Regions from separate parts of the Streptomyces sp. NPDC051105 genome, predicted to be linked through region 2. Evidence: riboswitches for the same ligand, from Rfam matches in the RefSeq annotation. Region 2 holds a riboswitch; each other region holds the start of a gene.
The links. A riboswitch is a leader RNA that binds a small molecule or an ion and turns the genes downstream of it on or off. The one in region 2 is predicted to bind S-adenosylmethionine.
Positions count from the first base shown of each region.

Region 1: another riboswitch for S-adenosylmethionine. It lies ahead of AB0N16_RS10945 (aminotransferase class V-fold PLP-dependent enzyme); the one in region 2 lies ahead of AB0N16_RS04285 (amino acid ABC transporter permease).
Region 3: another riboswitch for S-adenosylmethionine. It lies ahead of AB0N16_RS36065 (putative leader peptide); the one in region 2 lies ahead of AB0N16_RS04285 (amino acid ABC transporter permease).
Region 4: another riboswitch for S-adenosylmethionine. It lies ahead of thrC (threonine synthase); the one in region 2 lies ahead of AB0N16_RS04285 (amino acid ABC transporter permease).

Region 1 covers NZ_JBFBBR010000004.1:27,585-32,416, forward strand. Annotated here, with positions in the region: gene AB0N16_RS10935 (Lrp/AsnC ligand binding domain-containing protein) at 1-72, shown strand, start outside; gene AB0N16_RS10940 (hypothetical protein) at 111-776, opposite strand; gene AB0N16_RS10945 (aminotransferase class V-fold PLP-dependent enzyme) at 918-2,282, opposite strand; SAM riboswitch class IV at 2,443-2,559, opposite strand; gene trpD (anthranilate phosphoribosyltransferase) at 2,833-3,897, opposite strand; gene AB0N16_RS10955 (cytochrome bc complex cytochrome b subunit) at 4,030-4,832, opposite strand, start outside.
Region 2 covers NZ_JBFBBR010000002.1:58,699-63,530, forward strand. Annotated here, with positions in the region: gene AB0N16_RS04265 (hypothetical protein) at 1-442, opposite strand, end outside; gene AB0N16_RS04270 (hypothetical protein) at 584-841, opposite strand; gene AB0N16_RS04275 (hypothetical protein) at 1,002-1,148, shown strand; gene AB0N16_RS04280 (glutathione S-transferase C-terminal domain-containing protein) at 1,277-2,149, shown strand; SAM riboswitch class IV at 2,227-2,350, shown strand; gene AB0N16_RS04285 (amino acid ABC transporter permease) at 2,741-3,721, shown strand; gene AB0N16_RS04290 (amino acid ABC transporter ATP-binding protein) at 3,718-4,500, shown strand; gene AB0N16_RS04295 (ABC transporter substrate-binding protein) at 4,566-4,832, shown strand, end outside.
Region 3 covers NZ_JBFBBR010000020.1:72,475-77,306, reverse strand. Annotated here, with positions in the region: gene AB0N16_RS36070 (ABC transporter substrate-binding protein) at 1-1,517, opposite strand, end outside; gene AB0N16_RS36065 (putative leader peptide) at 1,748-1,864, opposite strand; SAM riboswitch class IV at 1,902-2,015, opposite strand; gene AB0N16_RS36060 (hypothetical protein) at 2,052-2,246, shown strand; gene AB0N16_RS36055 (DUF427 domain-containing protein) at 2,269-3,084, shown strand; gene AB0N16_RS36050 (DUF1684 domain-containing protein) at 3,277-4,098, opposite strand; gene AB0N16_RS36045 (TauD/TfdA family dioxygenase) at 4,801-4,832, shown strand, end outside.
Region 4 covers NZ_JBFBBR010000009.1:183,840-188,671, reverse strand. Annotated here, with positions in the region: gene AB0N16_RS23370 (cold-shock protein) at 172-378, opposite strand; gene AB0N16_RS23365 (MoaD/ThiS family protein) at 839-1,114, opposite strand; gene thrC (threonine synthase) at 1,161-2,447, opposite strand; SAM riboswitch class I at 2,466-2,628, opposite strand; gene AB0N16_RS23355 (glucosyl-3-phosphoglycerate synthase) at 2,786-3,730, shown strand; gene AB0N16_RS23350 (trehalose-6-phosphate synthase) at 3,813-4,832, shown strand, end outside.

The sequences.
Region 1 (4,832 bases), on a different contig from region 2:
ACGCACGTCGCGTTCCGCACGTACTCCCAGCACGACCTGGAGGCGGCCTTCGCCATCGGCCTGGACAGCTGAACCGAGCGGTTCGGCTGTCCAGGCCAGGCCGGGCGGCGTCAGTGCCGCAGGGCCGGTGAGCCGACGGGCGCACGGCGTCCGGCACTGCGGCAGGCCGAGACGCCCACGGCGAGCAGCCAGTAGCTGAGGATCGCTCCCATCAGGGCGGTGGTGCCCCAGCCGTTCGCCGCGTAGAAGTGCGCGGGGTCGTCGCCGAAGAACACGGACGGCACGAAGGCCAGGTTGACTCCTGCCAGGACGTAGGCGGACCGGGCGGTCCAGCGTGGCAGCAGGCGGGTACGGGAGATCCCGTGACCCACCGCGGCCAGGAAGAGGGCGAGCATCAGGCGGCTGATCGACCCATACAGGATGTAGGTGCCGCTGACCGCGATGGTCGGGTCGATCGGACGGTCCGCGGCGATGACCGCGCCGCCTTCCAGTCCGCTGGAGACCAGCGTGATCGTCGCGTACACCAGTCCGGTCGCCTGGGCCATCGAGCCGATCCATTCACTGGCCGGGTCGACCCGCTTGACCAGTTCACGGAAGGCCGTCACGAACACGACCACGAACGCCAGCCCGACGATCCCGACCAGCAGCCTGGCCAGGACGTTCGAGTCCGGCGGCGGACCGGAGTAGACGAAGTACAGCGGTACCTCGACGATGAAGGCGGCCGCCGCGGTGAGGGAGGCGAGGCCCGTCAGGCGCCTCGCGACGGTTTCGTTCATGGGTGTGCCCCCCGGTTCCCTGTGTCGGATTCCCCGTCGGCCCGTTGCCGACTACATGAATCCTGGCGTTCACGACGCTTCTCGTCGCTGGGCCTGGACACCGGATCGGGGGGTGGTCCTGCCGGCACCCCTGCGGGTGGGTCAGCTCACCGCCGGGACACAGCGGCCGTCCTCCGTGCGGTACGACCACTTCGCGCCGTCGGTCACCAGTTCCCGCACCGCGTCGACGAAGCGCTCCACGTGCTCGTCCGGCGTGCCCGCCCCGAAGCTCACCCGGATGGCGTTGAGGGACTTCTCGCCCGGTGCCGCCTCCGGCGCCCCGCACTCGCCCTGGGTCTGCGGGTCGGAGCCCAGCAGGGTCCTGACCAGCGGGTGGGCGCAGAAGAGGCCGTCGCGGACGCCGATGCCGTACTCGGCGGAGAGGGCGGCGGCGAAGTGGGAGCTGTTCCAGCCGTCCACCACGAAGCTGATCACGCCGACGCGGGGGGCGTCGTCGCCGAAGAGGGAGAGGACCCGGACCTCGGGGACCTCGGCCAGCCCCGCCCGCACCTTCTCGATCAGGTGCCGCTCGCGGGCGACCAGCGTGTCGAAGCCGGCCTCGGTGAGTGCCTTGCAGGCGGAGGCGATGGAGTAGGCGCCGATGACGTTGGGCGAGCCCGCCTCGTGGCGCGCGGCGCTCTCGTGCCACTCCACGGCCACTCCCCCGTCCTCCCGCCGGGTGACCTTGCGGCTCGCGCCGCCGCCCGCGAGGTAGGGCTCGGCGGCCTGCAGCCAGTCGGCGCGGCCGGCCAGGACGCCGGAGCCGAAGGGGGCGTACAGCTTGTGGCCGGAGAAGGCGACCCAGTCGACGTCCAGGTCCCGGACGGACACGGGATGGTGCGGGGCCAGCTGGGCGGCGTCCAGGACGATCCGGGCGCCGTGCGCGTGCGCGGCGGCGGCCAGCTCGCGGACCGGCCACAGCTCGCCCGTGACGTTGGACGCGCCGGTGACGCAGACCAGGGCCGGGCCGTGGGGGTCGCGCTCGGCGAGGGCGCGTTCCAGGGTCTCGACGGCCTGCCGCGGGGTGCGGGGCGCGTTGAGGTAGGTGACCCGGGCGTCCTTCCAGGGGAGCAGGCTCGCGTGGTGCTCGGTCTCGAAGACGAAGACCTGGCAGTCGGCGGGGACGGCGGCGGCGAGCAGGTTGAGGGAGTCGGTGGTGGAGCGGGTGAAGATCAGCTGGTCGTCGGAGCGGCAGTCGAGGAACTCGGCGACGGTCTTCCGGGCGTTCTCGAAGAGGTCGGTCGACAGCTGGGAGAGGTAGCCGGCGCCGCGGTGGACGCTCCCGTAGTAGGGGGCGTACGCCGCCACGTCGTCCCAGACCCGCTGGAGGGCGGGGGCGCTGGCCGCGTAGTCGAGGGCGGCGTAGGTGACCTCGCCGCCGGTGACGAGCGGGACGGTGACATCCCGGCCCAGAACGGGCAGCCGGGCACAAACGGACTGGGCGGCGGCAGCGGTGGCGACAGACATGGCGAACTCCTGTGAGGGGTAAGCGAAATCGCCGGGCCGGACGGTACGTCGACGGCACGGGAAAGGTGAAAGGGGTACGCGGAGGCGGGGCTCGACGCCCTATCGCATTCGCTTGCTCACAGAAGGCTCCCTCGACGACCAGGACCCCTGGCGTACGAGGGGTCCGCGCTTGCCGTAGACCTCGCTGCCTACGACCTGGTCTTCACCCGGGGCACCCCGCCACGGACGGAGGGTTGCCGGACAGTCGGCCGGGGCCTCATGACTGTCACTCATGACCTGGAAAGAAACCTAAGTGAAGTGATCGCCGACGCGCAACTCCTGTCCGGATGACGGAACACCGCCAGGGTCCGAAGCCGCTCCGGCACCGCCGGGAGGACCGTGTGCGGTCGCCCGCCGTTGCGGCGGAAGGCCGGCAAGGGGGAGCACCGCCGCCCACCTTCCTCTCCGCCGCAACGGCGAGCAGCCACGACGGCGCAGCTGGGGGTCCCCCCACGCCCTTGAGGCAGTGGGCGAGGTGCCGTACCGCGCCTCAGCCCGCCGACCGCGGCCCCTACCTGTTCGTCGCCGCCGCCCAGCGCTCCAGCGCCCGCTTGGCCGCGCCCGAGTCGATGGACTCCGCCGCCTTGTCCATGCCCGTCCGGAGCTGTTCGGCCAGCGTCCCCGTGCCGGGGTCCAGGGCCACCAGGGCCGCCGCCGAGTTCAGCAGGACCGCCTCGCGTACCGGGCCCGGCTCACCGTCCAGGAGGCGGCGGGCGACCTCCGCGTTGTACGACGGGTCGCCGCCGCGCAGCGCCTCCACGGGGACCAGGTCGATGCCGACGTCACGGGGGTCGAAGGTCTCCTCGGTGACCTTGCCGTCGCGGACGATCCAGACGTGGGACGTGGCGGTGGTCGTCAGCTCGTCGAGGCCGTCGTCGCCGCGGAAGACCAGGGAGGAGTTGCCGCGCTCCGCGAAGACGCCCGCGACGACCGGTGCCATGCGCGGGTCCGCGACGCCGACCGCCTGGGCCCGCACCTGCGCGGGGTTGGTCAGCGGCCCGAGGATGTTGAACACCGTGCGGATGCCCAACTGGCCGCGGGCCGCGCCCACATGGCGCAGCGCCGGGTGGAACTTGACGGCGAAGCAGAAGGTGATGCCGGCCTCCTCGGCGACCTCGGCGACCCGCTGCGGGGTCAGGTCGAGGTTGACGCCGAGCTTCTCCAGCACGTCCGAGGCGCCGGACGCGGAGGACGCCGCCCGGTTGCCGTGCTTGACGACCTTCGCCCCGGTGCCGGCCACCACCAGCGCCGACATCGTGGAGATGTTCACCGTCTTGGCGCCGTCACCGCCGGTGCCGACGATGTCGACCGTGCGGCCCGGTACCTCGATGACGTTGGCGTGCTCGTACATCGTGCGGACGAGACCGTTGATCTCCTCGACGGTCTCCCCCTTGGCCCTGAGGGCCACCACGAACCCGGCGATCTGCGCGTCCGTCGCCTGGCCGCGCATGATCTGGTCCATCGCCCAGGCCGTCGCGTCGGCGCTCTGGTCCTGGCCGTACAGCAACGCGTTCAGTACCTCGGGCCAGGAACAGCCCGCCGCGGTGTCGCCTCCAGCGGGGGTCACAGCGCTCATAAGGCCGCTCCTGCTCGTCGTACACGAAATGAAGGTTTCACGGCTTACCCTATCCAGCCCGGGACACGGCGAAGGGCCCCCGTCCGTACGTCGGACGGGGGCCCTTCGACCGTGGCGTGGCGACGCGGTCGATCAGTGGTGGCCGTGGCCGCTCGTGATCTCCTTGTACTCCTCGACGGTGGGCTTCGGGATCTGGTTGTCCTCGCCGTAGTAGGCGCTGCTCAGCTTGGCGCGGAGCTTCTCGGACCCCTTGATCTTGCGCTCGACACCGTTCTCGTCCACCGCCGCGCCGACCTGGGCCGGCTCGTACTGGTGGTGGGCCGTGAGGGTGTGCAGCTGCTCCTGGCTGAGCGGCTCGTGCACCTCGATGAACTCACCGTGCGGCAGCCGCTTGATGATGCCGGTCTCGCGGCCGTGCAGCACCTTCTCGCGGTCCCGGCGCTGCAGGCCGAGGCAGATCCGCTTGGTGACGATGAACGCGATCACCGGTCCGGCGAAGAAGAAGATCCGGACGAACCAGGTCACGTCGTTGATCGACAGGTGGAAGTGGGTGGCGAAGAGGTCGTTGCCACCACCGACCAGGCCCACCATGTACACCGTCACCCAGGCGACACCGAAGGCGGTGCGGGTCGGGGCGTTGCGCGGGCGGTCCAGGATGTGGTGCTCGCTCTTGTCGCCGGTGACCCAGGACTCGATGAACGGGTAGACCGCGATCACGCCCAGCACCAGACCGAACAGGACCAGCGGGATGAAGACGCCCAGGACCAGGGTGTGGCCCCAGAAGTTGATCTCCCAGCCCGGCATGTAACGGATCAGACCCTCGGCGAAGCCCATGTACCAGTCGGGCTGGGCGCCGGTGGACACCTGGTCCGGACGGTAGGGGCCCATGGCCCAGATCGGGTTGATCTGGGTGGTCGCCGCGATGGCCGCGATGA
Region 2 (4,832 bases):
AGCCGTAGTCGCCGGCCTGGTACAGCATCCGGGCGTCCTCCGAGGTGAACCCGCGCAGCCCGGAGGCGCCGGAGGCGCGGCCGAGGAGGCTGTCGGAGTACAGGCCGTCGAGGAGGCGCTGGCAGTCCGCGGCGTCGGACTTGGCGGTGAGGAAGTCGGCCACGTCGACCTTGCCGACCAGCATCGAGTTGCGCCAGGTCGCCGCGTCGGTGGCCAGCTGCCAGTTGTCCTCGATGTCGGCCGGTGTGATCAGCGCGGCCTGCGCGCCCGCCCCGGTGAGGGCGGGGGTCGCCGACGGGGACACGGGGGAGCGCTCCCCGGCCGGCGAGACGGACACGGCCTCGGGGCCGCCACTCTCGTCCGTGCAGGCCGCCGTGGCGAGCAGGACCCCCGCCACCAAGGCCGAGGCGAGAACACGCACGGGTCGGGACGGACGGATCATCGCGACTGCCTCCTCGGGAACGCGGTACGTCACTCCGCGGGGGCAGCGGTGCTGCGTCCCTCCGCGGACGACGGCGGTACGTCCCCCACGCCACCATCCGGCACGACAGCCGACCACCCGCGCGTGTCGTTCGGGTGAGCGTCATGATCCGGGAGTCGTGATCCGCACCCTCCGGCTGCCGCAGCGCGGGCACACCGCGTCGGTGAGCGGCGACCGCACCGCCCGGCCGGCCTCGTCCACGTACTCCTGGGTGCTCCGCAGGTCCGGGTCGGCGATCGGGTCGGTGAAAAACACCGCCTGGAAGGTCGCCTCCCAGGCCTCGCCGCACCGCCCGCAGCCGAACGCGAAGGTCTCCGGCACGGCACCGGGCACCGGCCCGGGACCCGGGGGCTCGCTCATCGCATCCGGCTCCTGTCACTCGGCCTGCGTCTCCAGCGGACAGCCGCTCCCGCCCGGCGGCAAGCCGGGGCCGGGTGTCCCAGGCGTGGACGCCCCCTTGACGGCGCGCGGAGGCCGATCGACACTCCAGGTGGGAATCCTAGTGAAAAGGTAGGGAAAGATGGGTCGGCTGCGCACGGTCACCGGCAGACAGCGCCGAGAGAGCCGTACGCCCTGCCCCGTCCCGCTGCTCACCTCCCGCCTGCACATCGACCTGCTGCGTGTGTGCAGCGCCATCAGCCGCAGCGCCATCAGCCGCACCGGCTGACCCCCGCTCCCGGCCGTACCAGCCGTACCGGCTGAGTGCCCGCCGGCGGCCGCATCCGCCGAACGCCCACCACCGACGAACGCTTCCGCCGCGCGTACGTCCGCGCGTCCGCACCCCTGGGGAGACGCATGTCCATCACTCCGTTCGCCGCCCTCCCGTCCGTCCGGACCACCCCCGCCTTCCGGGGGCGCATCGGCCGGGACGCGCGCAGCGGCCACTACGCCGTGCCGCGCCGCTACCGGCTCCACCTCGCCACCGCCTGTCCCGACGGCCTCCGCATCGCCGTCGGCCACAGCCTGCTGGCCCTCGACGACTGTTGTCCGGTCACCTATCTGCCCGCCGTCCCGGACGGTCCGGACGGCAGCCACACGGCCCTGCGCCCGCTGTACGAGGCGAGCGCCCACCACTACTCGGGACCGGCCCTCGCACCCGTGCTCAGCGACGACTGGTCCGGCCGCATCGTCAGCACCCACGGCCGGGACATCCTGCGCGACCTGGACCGTCACTTCGGCGACGGCGTCACCCGGCTGTACCCGTGCGGTGCCGAGGCCGAGATCGAGGCCGTCGAGCGGCTGTGCGCCGAGGACATCGAGCAGGCGGCACAGCACGCCGGCCGAGCGGGCGGCGACCCGGAGGCGCTGGAGGTGCTGCTCGCCGCCCTGGATGAGCTGGAGCGCCGGCTGACCGGCGCGGAGTTTCTGGTCGGTGGGCAACTCACCGCGGCTGACGTCGAGTTGTGGGTGACCCTGGTGCAACTCGACACCGTGCACCGCAACCACCTGGACGCCTCCGCCGTGCACGCCGTCGCCGGCCACCCGGAGCTGTGGGCCTACGCCCGCCGGCTGGCCGCCCACCCGGCCTTCGGCGCCCACCTCGACCTCGACGGCATCGCCCGCCGCCACCACGGCCGTTGCCAGGGCCTGGAAGCCGCCGGCGCGGCCGTCCAGATCCTGGACTGGGCGGGCCACGCGGCGGACGCTCCCGGCCTTCCGCGCAGGTGAGAGCGGCCCGAACCGTTTCGCCACTTGGACAGGCGTTGACATTCGTTCGGGCAACTGCGTTACTTACGGACCAGAACGGTCAAGAGCGTCAGCGTCAAGCCCTGGCTTGCTGACCGGCAACCCTCGCATCGCGGTGGGGTGCCCCAGGTGACGACCGGACCGATGACGTTTCGGCAAGCGACGATTCGGTAAGCGCGAGGCCCCCCGGGGCCAGCACGACAGTGACAGGTGACGGACATGTACGCAGTCTCCAGGACGGCCCAGCGCCGCACCTCGGGCTGCGTACGCCCGTATTCGAGCCCGCTCGTCGCCGACCGTGCCGTCGACCTGCTCCGTGTCAACAGCGCCCTGTGTAGCGCGTGTACCGCACCGGGCTGTGCCCGCTGTCGGGTCTGACCAGGCTTTCCGCCGGCTTCCCGCAGCTTCGCGCCTCAGCGTCCCCGTCGAAACACCGGCCGCCCGGTGTGCCGCCGTCCGCCCAGCCCCCCTGCCCCGCGCGCCCCCGCGCACCGTGCCGCCCGCCCGCATGCGGCCCGGTCGCGCGGTCCCGGCCGTGGGACCCGGGGGTGACCGACTCCGCCGGAGCCCGCCATGACCGAACCCCCAGGCACCGTGTCCCTCGCCGAGGCACCGCCGCCCACTGATGAAGCATCAAAACCTGCTACCGCGCAGCGAGTTCAGCCGCTGCGCCGCCCCGGCCGGTGGATCGCCACGGCCGTCGTCCTGGTGGTCGTCGCGCAGTTCGCGCACGGACTGGCCACCAACCCCTTCTACCAGTGGGACCGGTTCCGCTACTGGTTCCTGCGGCCCACCATCCTCGACGGGCTCGTCATCACCCTCGAAGTAGCCGCGCTCAGCGCCGTGCTGGGCCTCCTCAGCGGAGTCGTGCTGGCCGTCGCCCGGCTCTCCGGCAGCCCCGTGCTGCGGGCGGTGAGCTGGACCTACACCTGGCTGTTCCGCTCGATCCCGCTGATCGTCCTGCTGATCTTCCTCTACAACTTCTCGGCGCTATACCAGACGTTGAGCCTCGGCGTGCCCTTCGGCCCGTCCTTCGTCAGGTTCGACGAGACGAAACTCGCCACCGACATGGTGGTCGCCGTGGTCGGCCTCAGCCTCAACGAGGCGGCCTACGCGGCCGAGGTGGTACGCGGCGGCATCCTCAGCGTCGACCAGGGCCAGCACGAGGCGGCCGCCGCACTCGGCCTGCCCAAGAGCTACCAGTTCACCCGGATCGTCTTCCCGCAGGCCCTGCGCTCCATCGTGCCGAACTACGTCAACCAGCTCATCGGGCTGATCAAGGGCACGTCCCTGGTGTTCTACGTCTCGCTGCTCGACCTCTTCGGCTCGGTGCAGTCCATGGGCAGCACCTATCCCGGCGACATCGTGCCGCTGCTGCTCGTGGCCACCGTCTGGTATCTGATCCTGACCAGCGCCGTCTCCGTCGTCCAGTTCTACGTCGAGCGGTACTTCGCCCGCGGCGCCACCCGCACGCTGCCGCCGACCCCACTCCAGAAACTCCGCACCGGCCTCGGCGACCTGCGGGCACGGATACGCCGGGAGGCCGCCGCATGACCACCGCACCGGACATCGCGCCCGCCGCCCTGGAGATCCACGACGTCCACAAGTCGTACGGCGCCCACCGCGTCCTCGACGGCGTCGACCTGACCGTCCGCCCCGGCGAGGTCACCGTCATCCTCGGCCCGTCCGGCTCCGGCAAGTCCACGCTGCTGAGGGTGATCAACCATCTGGAGAAGCCAGAGACCGGCTACGTCAGCGTCGGCGGCGAACTGGTCGGCGTGAAGCGCCACGGCGACCGGCTCAAGGAGCTGACCGAACGCGCCATCCTGGCCCAACGCAGCCGGATCGGCTTCGTCTTCCAGAACTTCAACCTGTTCCCGCACCTGACGGTCCTCGACAACGTCGCGGCCGCCCCCGTCGCCACCGGAAAGCTGACCAGGACCGAGGCCCAGCAGCTGGCCAAGGAACTCCTCGAACGGGTCGGCCTCGGCGAGCGCGTCGGCGCCTACCCACGGCAGCTGTCGGGCGGCCAGCAGCAGCGCGTCGCCATCGCCCGCGCCCTCGCGCTGCGCCCCGGGATCATCCTCTTCGACGAACCGACCTCCGCGCTCGACCCCGAGCTGGTCGGCGAGGTCCTCGCCGTCATCAAGGACCTGGCCTCCGGCGGCACCACCCTGGTGATCGTCACCCACGAGATCGGCTTCGCTCGTGAGGTCGCCGACCGGATCGTCTTCATCGACGGCGGAAAGATCGTCGAACAGGGCCCGCCCGCCGAGGTCCTCGACAATCCGCGGCACGAACGGACCCGGGACTTCCTCCGCAAGGTCCTCTGAAACACCCCCCTTTTCTCACTGGAACCACCTCCCTTTCACTTGTCACTGAAACACGAAGGACGGCCATGCCCACGCTCCTCTCCCGACGCAGCCTGATCCGCGGCCTCACCACGGCGACCGCCGTCGCGACCCTCGCCACCGGGCTCGCCGCCTGCGGGGGCGACAGCGACGCCGCTACGACGACCGACAGAGCCAAGAGTGGCGAGGTCGTCATCGGACGAGTCTCCAACGGCGCCGCCCAGCAGACCACCATCAAGGTCTCCGAGGTCAAGTCCATCAGCGCCGAACTGCCCGCCTCCGTCCGCAAGAGCGGCAAGCTCGTCATCGGCGAG
Region 3 (4,832 bases), on a different contig from region 2:
GGCACGTCGTACGCGTTCTGCACGATCAGCTGCTGCGCCTCCGCCACCAGTAGCTTGCGCTTCGCGGTGTCCGTGGTCGCGGCCTGCGCGGACAGCGCCGTGTCCAGCGAACTGGCGGGAAGATGGTAGAAGTTGGCCAGCTGGGTGGAGAAGGAGCTGCGCAGGATGTCCGGGTCGGCGCGGGTCGTGTTCCCCCACACCACGTCGAAGTCACCCGACTGGAGCGTCGTGGCGAACTGTGTGACCGGGAGCTGCTTGAGCACCACGTCGATCCCGACGGCCTTCAGCTGCTGCTGGACCAGCTCCAGCGCGGGCTGGTTGGTCGCCGCGTTGGGGAACCAGCTGATGGTCAGGCTCAGCTTCTTGCCGCCCTTGGTGCGGACTCCGTCGCCACCTGCCTTCCAACCAGCCTCGTCCAGCAGGGACTTGGCCTTGGCCGCGTCGAAGGCGAGGTCGGTGGAGAGGTCGGTGTAGTCGGGCGTGGTGTGCGCCAGGATGCTGGTCGCCGGCTGGGTGCCGGTGGGGAAGACGGTGTCGGCGATCTGCTTCCGGTCGACGGCGGCCAGGATCGCCTGGCGCACCTTCGCGTCCTTCAGCAGGGGCCGCGAGTTGTTCAGTCCCAGACCGAACACCACGCCGGGGTTGGCCCGGCTCCGGAGGGCGACCTGGCCGCCCTTGAGCGCCGCCTCGTTGGCCCTGCCGACGCTGCTGATCACGTCCACCTGCCCGGACTGGAGGCTGCCGGCCCGCACCCCCGCCTCGGGCACGACCTTGAACACCAGCTTGTCCAGGTAGGCCTCGCCCTTCTTCGACCACAGCGAGGAACCCCAGTCGTACCCGGTGCGCCTGGCCAGGGTGACCGACTGGTTCTGCACATACTGCTTCAGCACGAAAGGCCCGGAGCCGACCACACCGTCACTGCACTTCTGCTGCGGGGTCTTCTTGACGCTCGCCGATGACTCGATGGCCAGCGAGTGGGTCGAAGTAGCCTGCAGGAACTGGGCGTTGGGCTGCTTGAAGGCCACCTTGACGGTGAGCGGGTCCACCGCGGTGGTGCTCTTGACGCCGCTCAGATAGCCCTCGGCGAGGGTGCCCAGGGCGCCGAGGTTCGGTACCGCGTCGAAGTTGTCCTTGACCACCTGCGCGGTCAGCTTCGACCCGTCGCTGAAGGTGACCCCCGGGCGCAGGTGGAACGTGAACGTCGTCGCGTCGGCGCTGATGTCCCAGCTCTTGGCGAGCCACGGCACGATCTTGCCGGTCTTCGGGTCCTGGTCGGTCAGGGAGTCCACGATCTGCCGCACCGAGTAGATGGTGTCGTTGCTCGCGACCTGCTGCGGATCCACGCAGCCGGCGTCGGATCCCACCGCGAAGGTCAGGGTGCCGCCGGACTTCGCCGGGCCGCTTCCGCCGCCGGAGCCGTCGTCGCCCGAACCGCACGCGGTCAGCAGGACGCTGGTGGTCAGGAGCGCGGCCAGGGGCGCCCATCGGGAGGGTCTGAAATCCGGGAGTGCAGTCACGGAGGGAGTTCTCCTACTCGTGTCACCCGGCACGGGGTGCCGGGCTACGGGGCAGCGAGGCACGGCCGTGCGGCGGCGTGCGGCCCCGGCCGGATCGGAACCGGCCGGGGAGGCGCTGTGCAGACAAGGGGGATGGGAAACGAACGACACCGAGAACCGGTGGCGAGGGAAAGGACGGCGCGAAGGAGCCGTGGCCGGTGACGGAGGTCAGCCGACGACAGGCGGGCCGGTCAGAACCGACAGAGGCAGCTGGTCGAACGCTTCAGATCGATGTGGCGCCGGCGCGAGAGCCGGGAGTACGCCGTGGCGTCGGCGGGGGAGGCGGCGTGGTCATCGCTGTGTCGCATGCCGGTCCCTCCCCTCGTCTCCGGCCCCGGTCACGGCGCCACGCGCTTGCGGGAGTCATCGGTGATCCCGCCGGGCTTTCACCTGGAGCACCCCACCGCGTGGGAGGGTTGCCGGTCAGCGAGCCAGGGCCTGACGCTGACACTCAATGCCGTTGGCGATCGTACGGATCGGTTTTGTCGTACGTCAATGCCGCAACCGGACGCCCAGTTCGGGAAGACGCGACCGTCTCAGGTGCCGGGACGCCTGGTGGACGCACCTTGTGTCTCGGTGTGGGAGCGTGCCAGTGGCAACGTCGAGGAGTACCTGCGGGTCTTCGGCAGCCCCGAGCAGCTCGCGGCCTGGCGGGAGAACCGCCCCTACGTCGCCGAAGTCACCGCCTGAGCAAGCCGAAGGAGAGCCGGCCATGACCACATTCCCCACCGCACGGGCCGTGCGGACCACCCCCGAGGGACTCCTGTGGGAGCCGAGCGAACGCTGGGTGCGGGGCCGTAAGGGTGATGTCACGGTCGTCGACAGCCGCCATCCCGTCCTCGTCTGGGAGCCCGGTGTGCCCGTACCGCTGTACGCGTTCCCGCGCACGGAGGTACGCGAGGAACTCCTCCGCCCCGCGAAGAACCCGCAGACCGGTACGCACACCGGGTCGCGGATCTTCTACGACGTCGAGATCGACGGTGAGCTGCTGGAGAACGCCGCCTGGACCTTCCCGGCCGCCGACCTGGCCGATCACATCGCCTTCGAGTGGTTCCGGCGCGTCGGGCGGGGCCTGGACCACTGGTACGAGGAGGAGGAAGAGATCTTCATCCACCCCCGTGACCCGCACAAGCGGGTGGACGCCATCCCCAGCAGCCGTCACCTCGTGGTCGAGATCGACGGCACGGTCGTCGCGGACACCCGCCGACCGGTCCTGCTCTTCGAGACCGGCCTGCCCACCCGCTACTACGTCCCGCGCGAGGACGTCCGCCTCGACCTGCTCGAAGCCACCGACCATCACACCGGCTGCCCCTACAAGGGCACCGCCGAGTACTGGTCGTGGCGCGGTGAGGCCGACGTGCCGCCCAACGTCGTCTGGAGCTACCCGGACCCGCTGCCCGCGGTCGGCGCCGTCCAGGGGCTCCTCGCCTTCTACAACGAGGCGGTCGACATCACCCTCGACGGGGAACGGGTGGCGCGCCCCGTCACCCACTTCACCCAGGCGCTCTCGGAGCAAGCACGCACATGACGGGAATCCGTCTCGACGGACCGCGCCGGTCCATGGTCGGCCACCACGCGATGGGCCGGTGGCGTCACCGGACAGCCAGGCCCTTCGCCGCCCCCCGGACCACGGGATCCCGCCGGCCGGCACCCGCGGACAGCCCCCGCCGCCGACCGCGGACGACGGTGACGGCGACGGGGGCCGGGAGAGCGCGTTCCGTCAGGGGCGTCCGCCGCGTTCCAGCGGGATCTTCTCGCCCGTCTCGATCCCGACCGGCAGGCGGTTCTCGGTGGGCGGCAGCGGGCAGGTGGCCAGGTCCGTGTAGGCGCAGGGCAGGTTGGCGGCGCGGTTGAAGTCGATCGTCACCCTGCCGTCGGCGTCGGGGGCGGGGATCTGGAGGGAGCGGTTCGCCGCGTACGTGGTCACACCGGAGGTCTTGTCGGTGAACAGCACCATCAGGGCTCCGGGCGTCGGGCCGTCGAACGCGGTGAGCCGGTGCGCAGTGCCCTCCAGCTCGAACTCGACCTGGCCGGGGGAGTCGTAGACATGCTCAAGACCCTCGACGGCGGCACCGACGGTCACCGGGCGCGGGCTGTCGAAGGGCAGGAAGCGGCCGGAGAGCACCCAGCGGGCGTCGGGCTCGTACGCAGGCGTCCCGGTGAACTCCGTACGCAGCGCGTTGCCGGGGTGGCGGGGGCGCACGATGTCGTGTCCGCCGCGCTTGGCGACCTCGATCACCGCGTCGCCCCAGCTGACGTACACACTGGCGCGTTCGGCGAGGACGCCGAAGTCGTGGCGGCCGCGCACGACCTGCTCGTCGATGACCAGCTCCTCGCCCTCGTCCAACTCGACGACCACGCCGTCGGTGGTGCTCGACCAGGCACCGGGCGCGTCCTCGAACCGGGTGGGCTCGTCGCTCAGCCAATGGAGGCCGGTGATCGCGAGGAACCCGTGCGGGCCTGCCAGCACCGCCTCCTTCTGCCGGTGCCACTCCTCCCACTCCTGTACGAAGCTCACCCGGTCGACGTCCTGGACGGTCATGTCGGCTCCCTCCCGCTGCGTGTCCTGTCCTTCGTGCAACGGCCACGCCTGCGCAGATCATCCCGCCAGGGTGGAGACGTTCCACGTTTCCGTAATGTGAGAGCTGGTCGGAAATCATTGACCGACGCGGTGGGTGTCTGCTCAACTCACGTCCCATGACCCCGCGTGTGGATTTGACCCGGAGGCGCCACATCGACCTGGCGCATGTCTCCAGCGCGTTCTGTTGTAGTTGATCCGGAAGGCGTGTCGCTGATCCGCTGTCGGCTGCCCGCTGCCCGCTGCCCGCTGCCCGCTGCCCGCTGATCGGCTGATCGGCTGATCCGCTGAGCGGCTCCCGGCAGTGGCCGGAGTGCGCCCTGGGCGTACTTCCGGAAGGGGCGGTGCGAAGCCTCCGCCTCAGCGGTGTCCACCGCGCGACTGCTTCTCCCCCCTGGCTCCCCGGCTCCCCAGTGCCCCGGCTTCCTCGGGCCGCGGTGCGCATGGTGCTCCCCGAGATCAGTGAGGGGATGTGCCGTCGGCTGCTGTCGCCACATCTCCACCGCACAGCTTGACCTTCGTCCGGCACTCCTCGCGAGGGCGTCGGACCCCGCATCGCGACCGGACCCAGCACCGGCTTCGGGGCCGTTCACCGCTGCTCGTCACCCGTTCACCCCGGCTCTCAGCACCCGGCACTGCGCCCCATTCCTCGAGAGGGACCTCCTCATGCCTCCGACCATCCGCAAGCTCACGGGCCG
Region 4 (4,832 bases), on a different contig from region 2:
GCGCGGGGCGGCGCACCGGGCCGCGCGCGGGGCGGCGCACCGGGCCGCACCCACGGGGTGCGCCGGCCCGCTCATCCCGGGCATGCCAAAGGGCTCGTAACCCATGACTCCCCATGGGATACGAGCCCTCCGACAATGAAAGAAGAACGACGCTGTCAGTCGGCGCGTGCTTCAGCTGGTCGCGAGCCGGACCATGTCCGCCTGCGGCCCCTTCTGGCCCTGCGAGATCTCGAAATCGACCCGCTGACCTTCCTCCAGGGTGCGGTAGCCGTCCATCTGAATCGCACTGTAGTGGACGAAAACATCCGCACCACCGTCGACCGCGATGAAGCCGTACCCCTTCTCCGCGTTGAACCACTTGACGGTGCCCTGAGCCATGCCTAACTCCCCTATTACTGGCCCTTGCACAGATCCACACTTCGCGGATCCGGGTCAGACCTCACCCCCCACAGGTTTGGGGGCGTGCGCCGGAACGCGTCGACCGCGGCTGAATGTATCTGTCCAACTGCCGTCTGCAACAGGTCAATCGGACGAGAATTCTGGACGGGAAGGGTCCGGAATGTAGCAAGAATTCGGCCGAATTCAGGGCAAGTCGGGCCCCATAAAAGCCGCAAAAGCCGCATATAACCCACACACTTTGGCTACTTCTTGTCGGGTCAGCGGTATCGAATACGGGGCTTCCGACCTGGAGATCGGGGCCGCATTCCCCAACTGTACCGCGCTCAACCACACAGAATTGCCCCCTCCGCTTCTCTCACGGAAGGGGCAATCCAATGAACAGTGAGTGATCGGCGTTACCGAAGGTAATGTTCGGTCATTCGATCAGCCTGTCAGCAGGTCAGCCGCCGGCCACGGCCGGGATGATGGAGACGCCGGCGCCGTCCGGGGTGGCCGTCTCCAGTCCCTGCTCGAACCGCACGTCGTCGTCATTGACGTACACATTCACGAACCGGCGCAGTTTGCCCTCGTCGTCGAGAACGCGGGCGGCGATCCCGGTGTGGTTCTTCTCCAGGTCGGAGATGACCTCGCCGAGGGTGCCGCCTTCGGCGCTGACTTCGGCCTGACCACCGGTGTAGGTGCGCAGGATGGTGGGGATGCGAACGGTGACGCTCACGTTTGAACCTCCGATCGGGGCAACGCCCTGGTTTCTTACAGCTGACTCAGGCGAGCCCGGCCTCGCGGAAAGACTCGAGATTCGGGCGAATGGTCGCCGTGAGCCCGGTGCCCGCCACGGCGTCCAGCGTCTTCAGTCCGTCACCCGTGTTGAGTACGACGATCGACTTCGCCGGATCGATCAGCCCACTCTCGATGAGCTTCCTGGTGACTCCGACCGTCACCCCGCCCGCGGTCTCCGCGAAGATTCCCTCGGTCCGCGCGAGCAGCTTGATCGCGTCGACCACCTGCTCGTCGGTGACGTCCTCCACCGCACCGCCGGTACGGCGCGCGATGTCCAGGACGTACGGCCCGTCGGCCGGGTTGCCGATGGCCAGCGACTTGGCGATGGTGTTCGGCTTCTGCGGTCGCACCACGTCGTGGCCCGCCTTGTAGGCCACCGACACCGGCGAGCATCCCTCGGCCTGCGCGCCGAAGATCTTGTACGGCTTGTCCTCGACGAGCCCGAGCTTGATCAGCTCCTGCAGCCCCTTGTCGATCTTCGTGAGCTGCGAGCCGGAGGCGATCGGGACGACCAGCTGGTCGGGGATCCGCCAGCCGAGCTGCTCGCAGATCTCGTACGCCAGGGTCTTGGAGCCCTCCGCGTAGTACGGCCGCAGGTTGACGTTGACGAAGCCCCAGCCCTCGCCGGCCGAGTCACCGATCAGCTCGGAGCAGAAACGGTTCACGTCGTCGTAGTTGCCCTCGATGCCGACGAGCTCGCCACCGTAGATCGCGGCCATGACGATCTTGCCCTGCTCCAGGTCGTGCGGGATGAACACGCAGGAGCGGAAGCCGGCCCGGGCGGCGGCGGCGCCGACCGCGCCGGCGAGGTTGCCGGTCGAGGAGCAGGAGAGCGTGGTGTAGCCGAAGGCGCGCGCGGCCTCGACGGCCTGGGCGACGACCCGGTCCTTGAAGGAGTGCGTCGGGTTGCCGGAATCGTCCTTGACGTACAGGCCGCCGGTGACGCCCAGCTCCTTCGCCAGGTTGTCGGCCTGGACGAGCTTGGTCCAGCCCGGGTTGATGTTCGGCTTGGTCGCCACGTCCGCGGGGACGGGCAGCAGCGGCGCGTAGCGCCAGATGTTCGCGGGACCCGCTTCGATCCGCTTCCGCAGCTCCTCGGTGTCGTAGGCCGAGAAGTCGTACGCGATTTCGAGCGGGCCGAAACACTCCTCGCAGGCGAACACCGGGCCGAGCGGCACGCGGTGGCCGCACTCGCGGCAGCTCAGGGCAGTGGCGGGACCGAGGTCGACGGTCGTGGAGTCGGTGGTGGTCGCAGCAGTCTGCACAGCCATGTGAGGCGAGGCCCTTTCTCCTCATCTTCCTCACGACGCATCTCGCCGTGAGACGGATTTGGCACCTTCCCTAGCCGGGAGCCTCGCGAGTGATCGACAGTGATCAGCGATCCACGAGTAACCGACTGGAGGGTTGCCGGGGCTTCATCGGGCCGTATCCCTCTGCCCCTCTGGATGAGCGGTATGCGGTTGTCAACGGCCGGTGACCCCAGGACATGCGATGGTCATCGGCGTTGTTCAAGACTGTAACCGAAGGCCAGGACAGTTGAGAGAGTCGTCCGAACCGCGAGATGGATCACACCTCGCAGTGTGACCGTGACAGTGAGGAGCCGCTGACTGTGCTGGAAGAAGTCGAGTGCTGGCTGGCCACCCGCTCCTGGTCCATGAACGATCGCCCGTTGCACCGCATACTCGCCGCCAAGCAGCGCACCGGGCAGTCCGTCTCCGTCGTGCTGCCCGCGCTCAACGAGGAGGCGACCGTCGGCGACATCGTCGCGATCATCCGTCACGACCTCATGCGGCAGGTGCCGCTCGTCGACGAGATCGTGGTCGTCGACTCCGGTTCCACCGACCGTACGGCGGCGGTGGCCGCGGCGGCCGGCGCCCGGGTCGTGCACCGCGACACGATCCTGCCGCGCATCCCCGCCGTCCCCGGCAAGGGCGAAGTGCTCTGGCGCTCCCTCCTCGTCACCACCGGCGACATCGTCTGCTTCGTCGACGCCGACCTGAGGGAGTTCTCCTCCGACTTCGTCACCGGGATCGTCGGCCCGCTGCTGACCGACCCGGACGTGGACCTCGTCAAGGCGATGTACGACCGCCCGCTCGCCGGCTCGGCCGGACAGGGCGGCCGGGTCACCGAACTGATGGCCCGCCCGCTGCTGAACATGCACTGGCCGCAGCTGGCCGGGTTCGTCCAGCCGCTCGGCGGCGAGTACGCGGCCCGCCGCTCGCTCCTCGAACAGCTCCCCTTCCCGGTCGGCTACGGCGTGGAGCTGGGCATGCTGGTCGACGCCCTGCACCTGGTCGGCCTGGACGCCCTCGCCCAGGTCGACGTGGGGGTCCGCAAACACCGCCACCAGGACGGCCAGGCCCTCGGCCGGATGTCCGCCGCGATCTACCGCACCGCGCAGCTTCGGCTGGCCCGCGGGCATCTGATCCGGCCCGCCCTGACCCAGTTCGAACGGGGCGAGGACGGCTTCGAGCCGCGCACCTACTCCGTGGACACCGAGGAACGGCCACCGATGGCGGAGATCGCCGAGTACGCCGAGCGCCGGGTGGCGTGACTTCGTCGTACGGCGGTATACGGCGGCGCGTCGGGCGGAGCCGTACGTTTGAGCGTTTCCGGGCCGGGCTAGGTTGTGGCGTATGGCTTCCACCGGCAGTGCTGAGGTGCTGGTCGCGTCCAATCGCGGCCCGGTTTCGTATGAAGTGGGCGAAGGCGGTGCGCTGCACGCCAAACGGGGCGGCGGCGGCCTGGTCTCGGGGCTGTCGGCCATCGGGCCGGACGCGAACGCGGTGTGGGTGTGCGCGGCCCTGAGCGACGGCGACCGGGAGGCGGTACGGCGGGCCGACGGCGGCCGGCTGCCGGCCGGGGACAGCGGCGGGCAGCAGGTCCGGATGCTCGACATCGACCCGGACGTGTTCTCGGACGCGTACAACGGCATCGCGAACTCGGTGCTCTGGTTCGTCCACCACATGCTCTACCAGACCCCGCTGGAGCCGGTCTTCGACGCGGAGTTCCGGCGGCAGTGGGCGTCGTACCAGGCCTACAACCAGGCGTTCGCGGAGGCGCTGGCGCAGGAGGCGGGCCCCGGTGCGGTGGTCGTCATCCAGGACTACCACCTGGCGCTGGCCCCGCGGATGCTGCGCCGGCTGCGGCCGGATCTCCGTATCGGCCATTTCTCCCACACCCCGTGGGCGCCGCCGGACTACTTCCGGCTGCTCCCCGACGACATCGCGGCGGAACTGCTCGGCGGGATCCTGGGCGCCGATCACGCGGCGTTCCTGACCCGGCGGTGGGCGGACGCGTTCGTGGCCTGCTGTCATGCGGTGCTGGGCCCGGGGATCCCGGCGGCCGGGGAGACCCGGATCGGGGTGCACGGGCTGGGCGCCGACGCGGAGTTCCTGCGGAAGCGGTCGCACCAGCCGGACGTGGACGAACGGATGCGGGCGCTGCGGGAGGAGATCGGCGAGGGCCGCAGGACGATCGTCCGGGTGGACCGGACCGAGCTGTCGAAGAACATCGTGCGGGGGCTGCTGGCGTATCGGCAGCTGCTCGACGACCACCCCGAGTGGCGGGAGCGGGTGGTGCACGTCGCGTTCGCGTATCCGTCACGGCAGGACCTCGCGGTGTACCGCGCCTACACGGCCGAGGTGCAGCGGGTC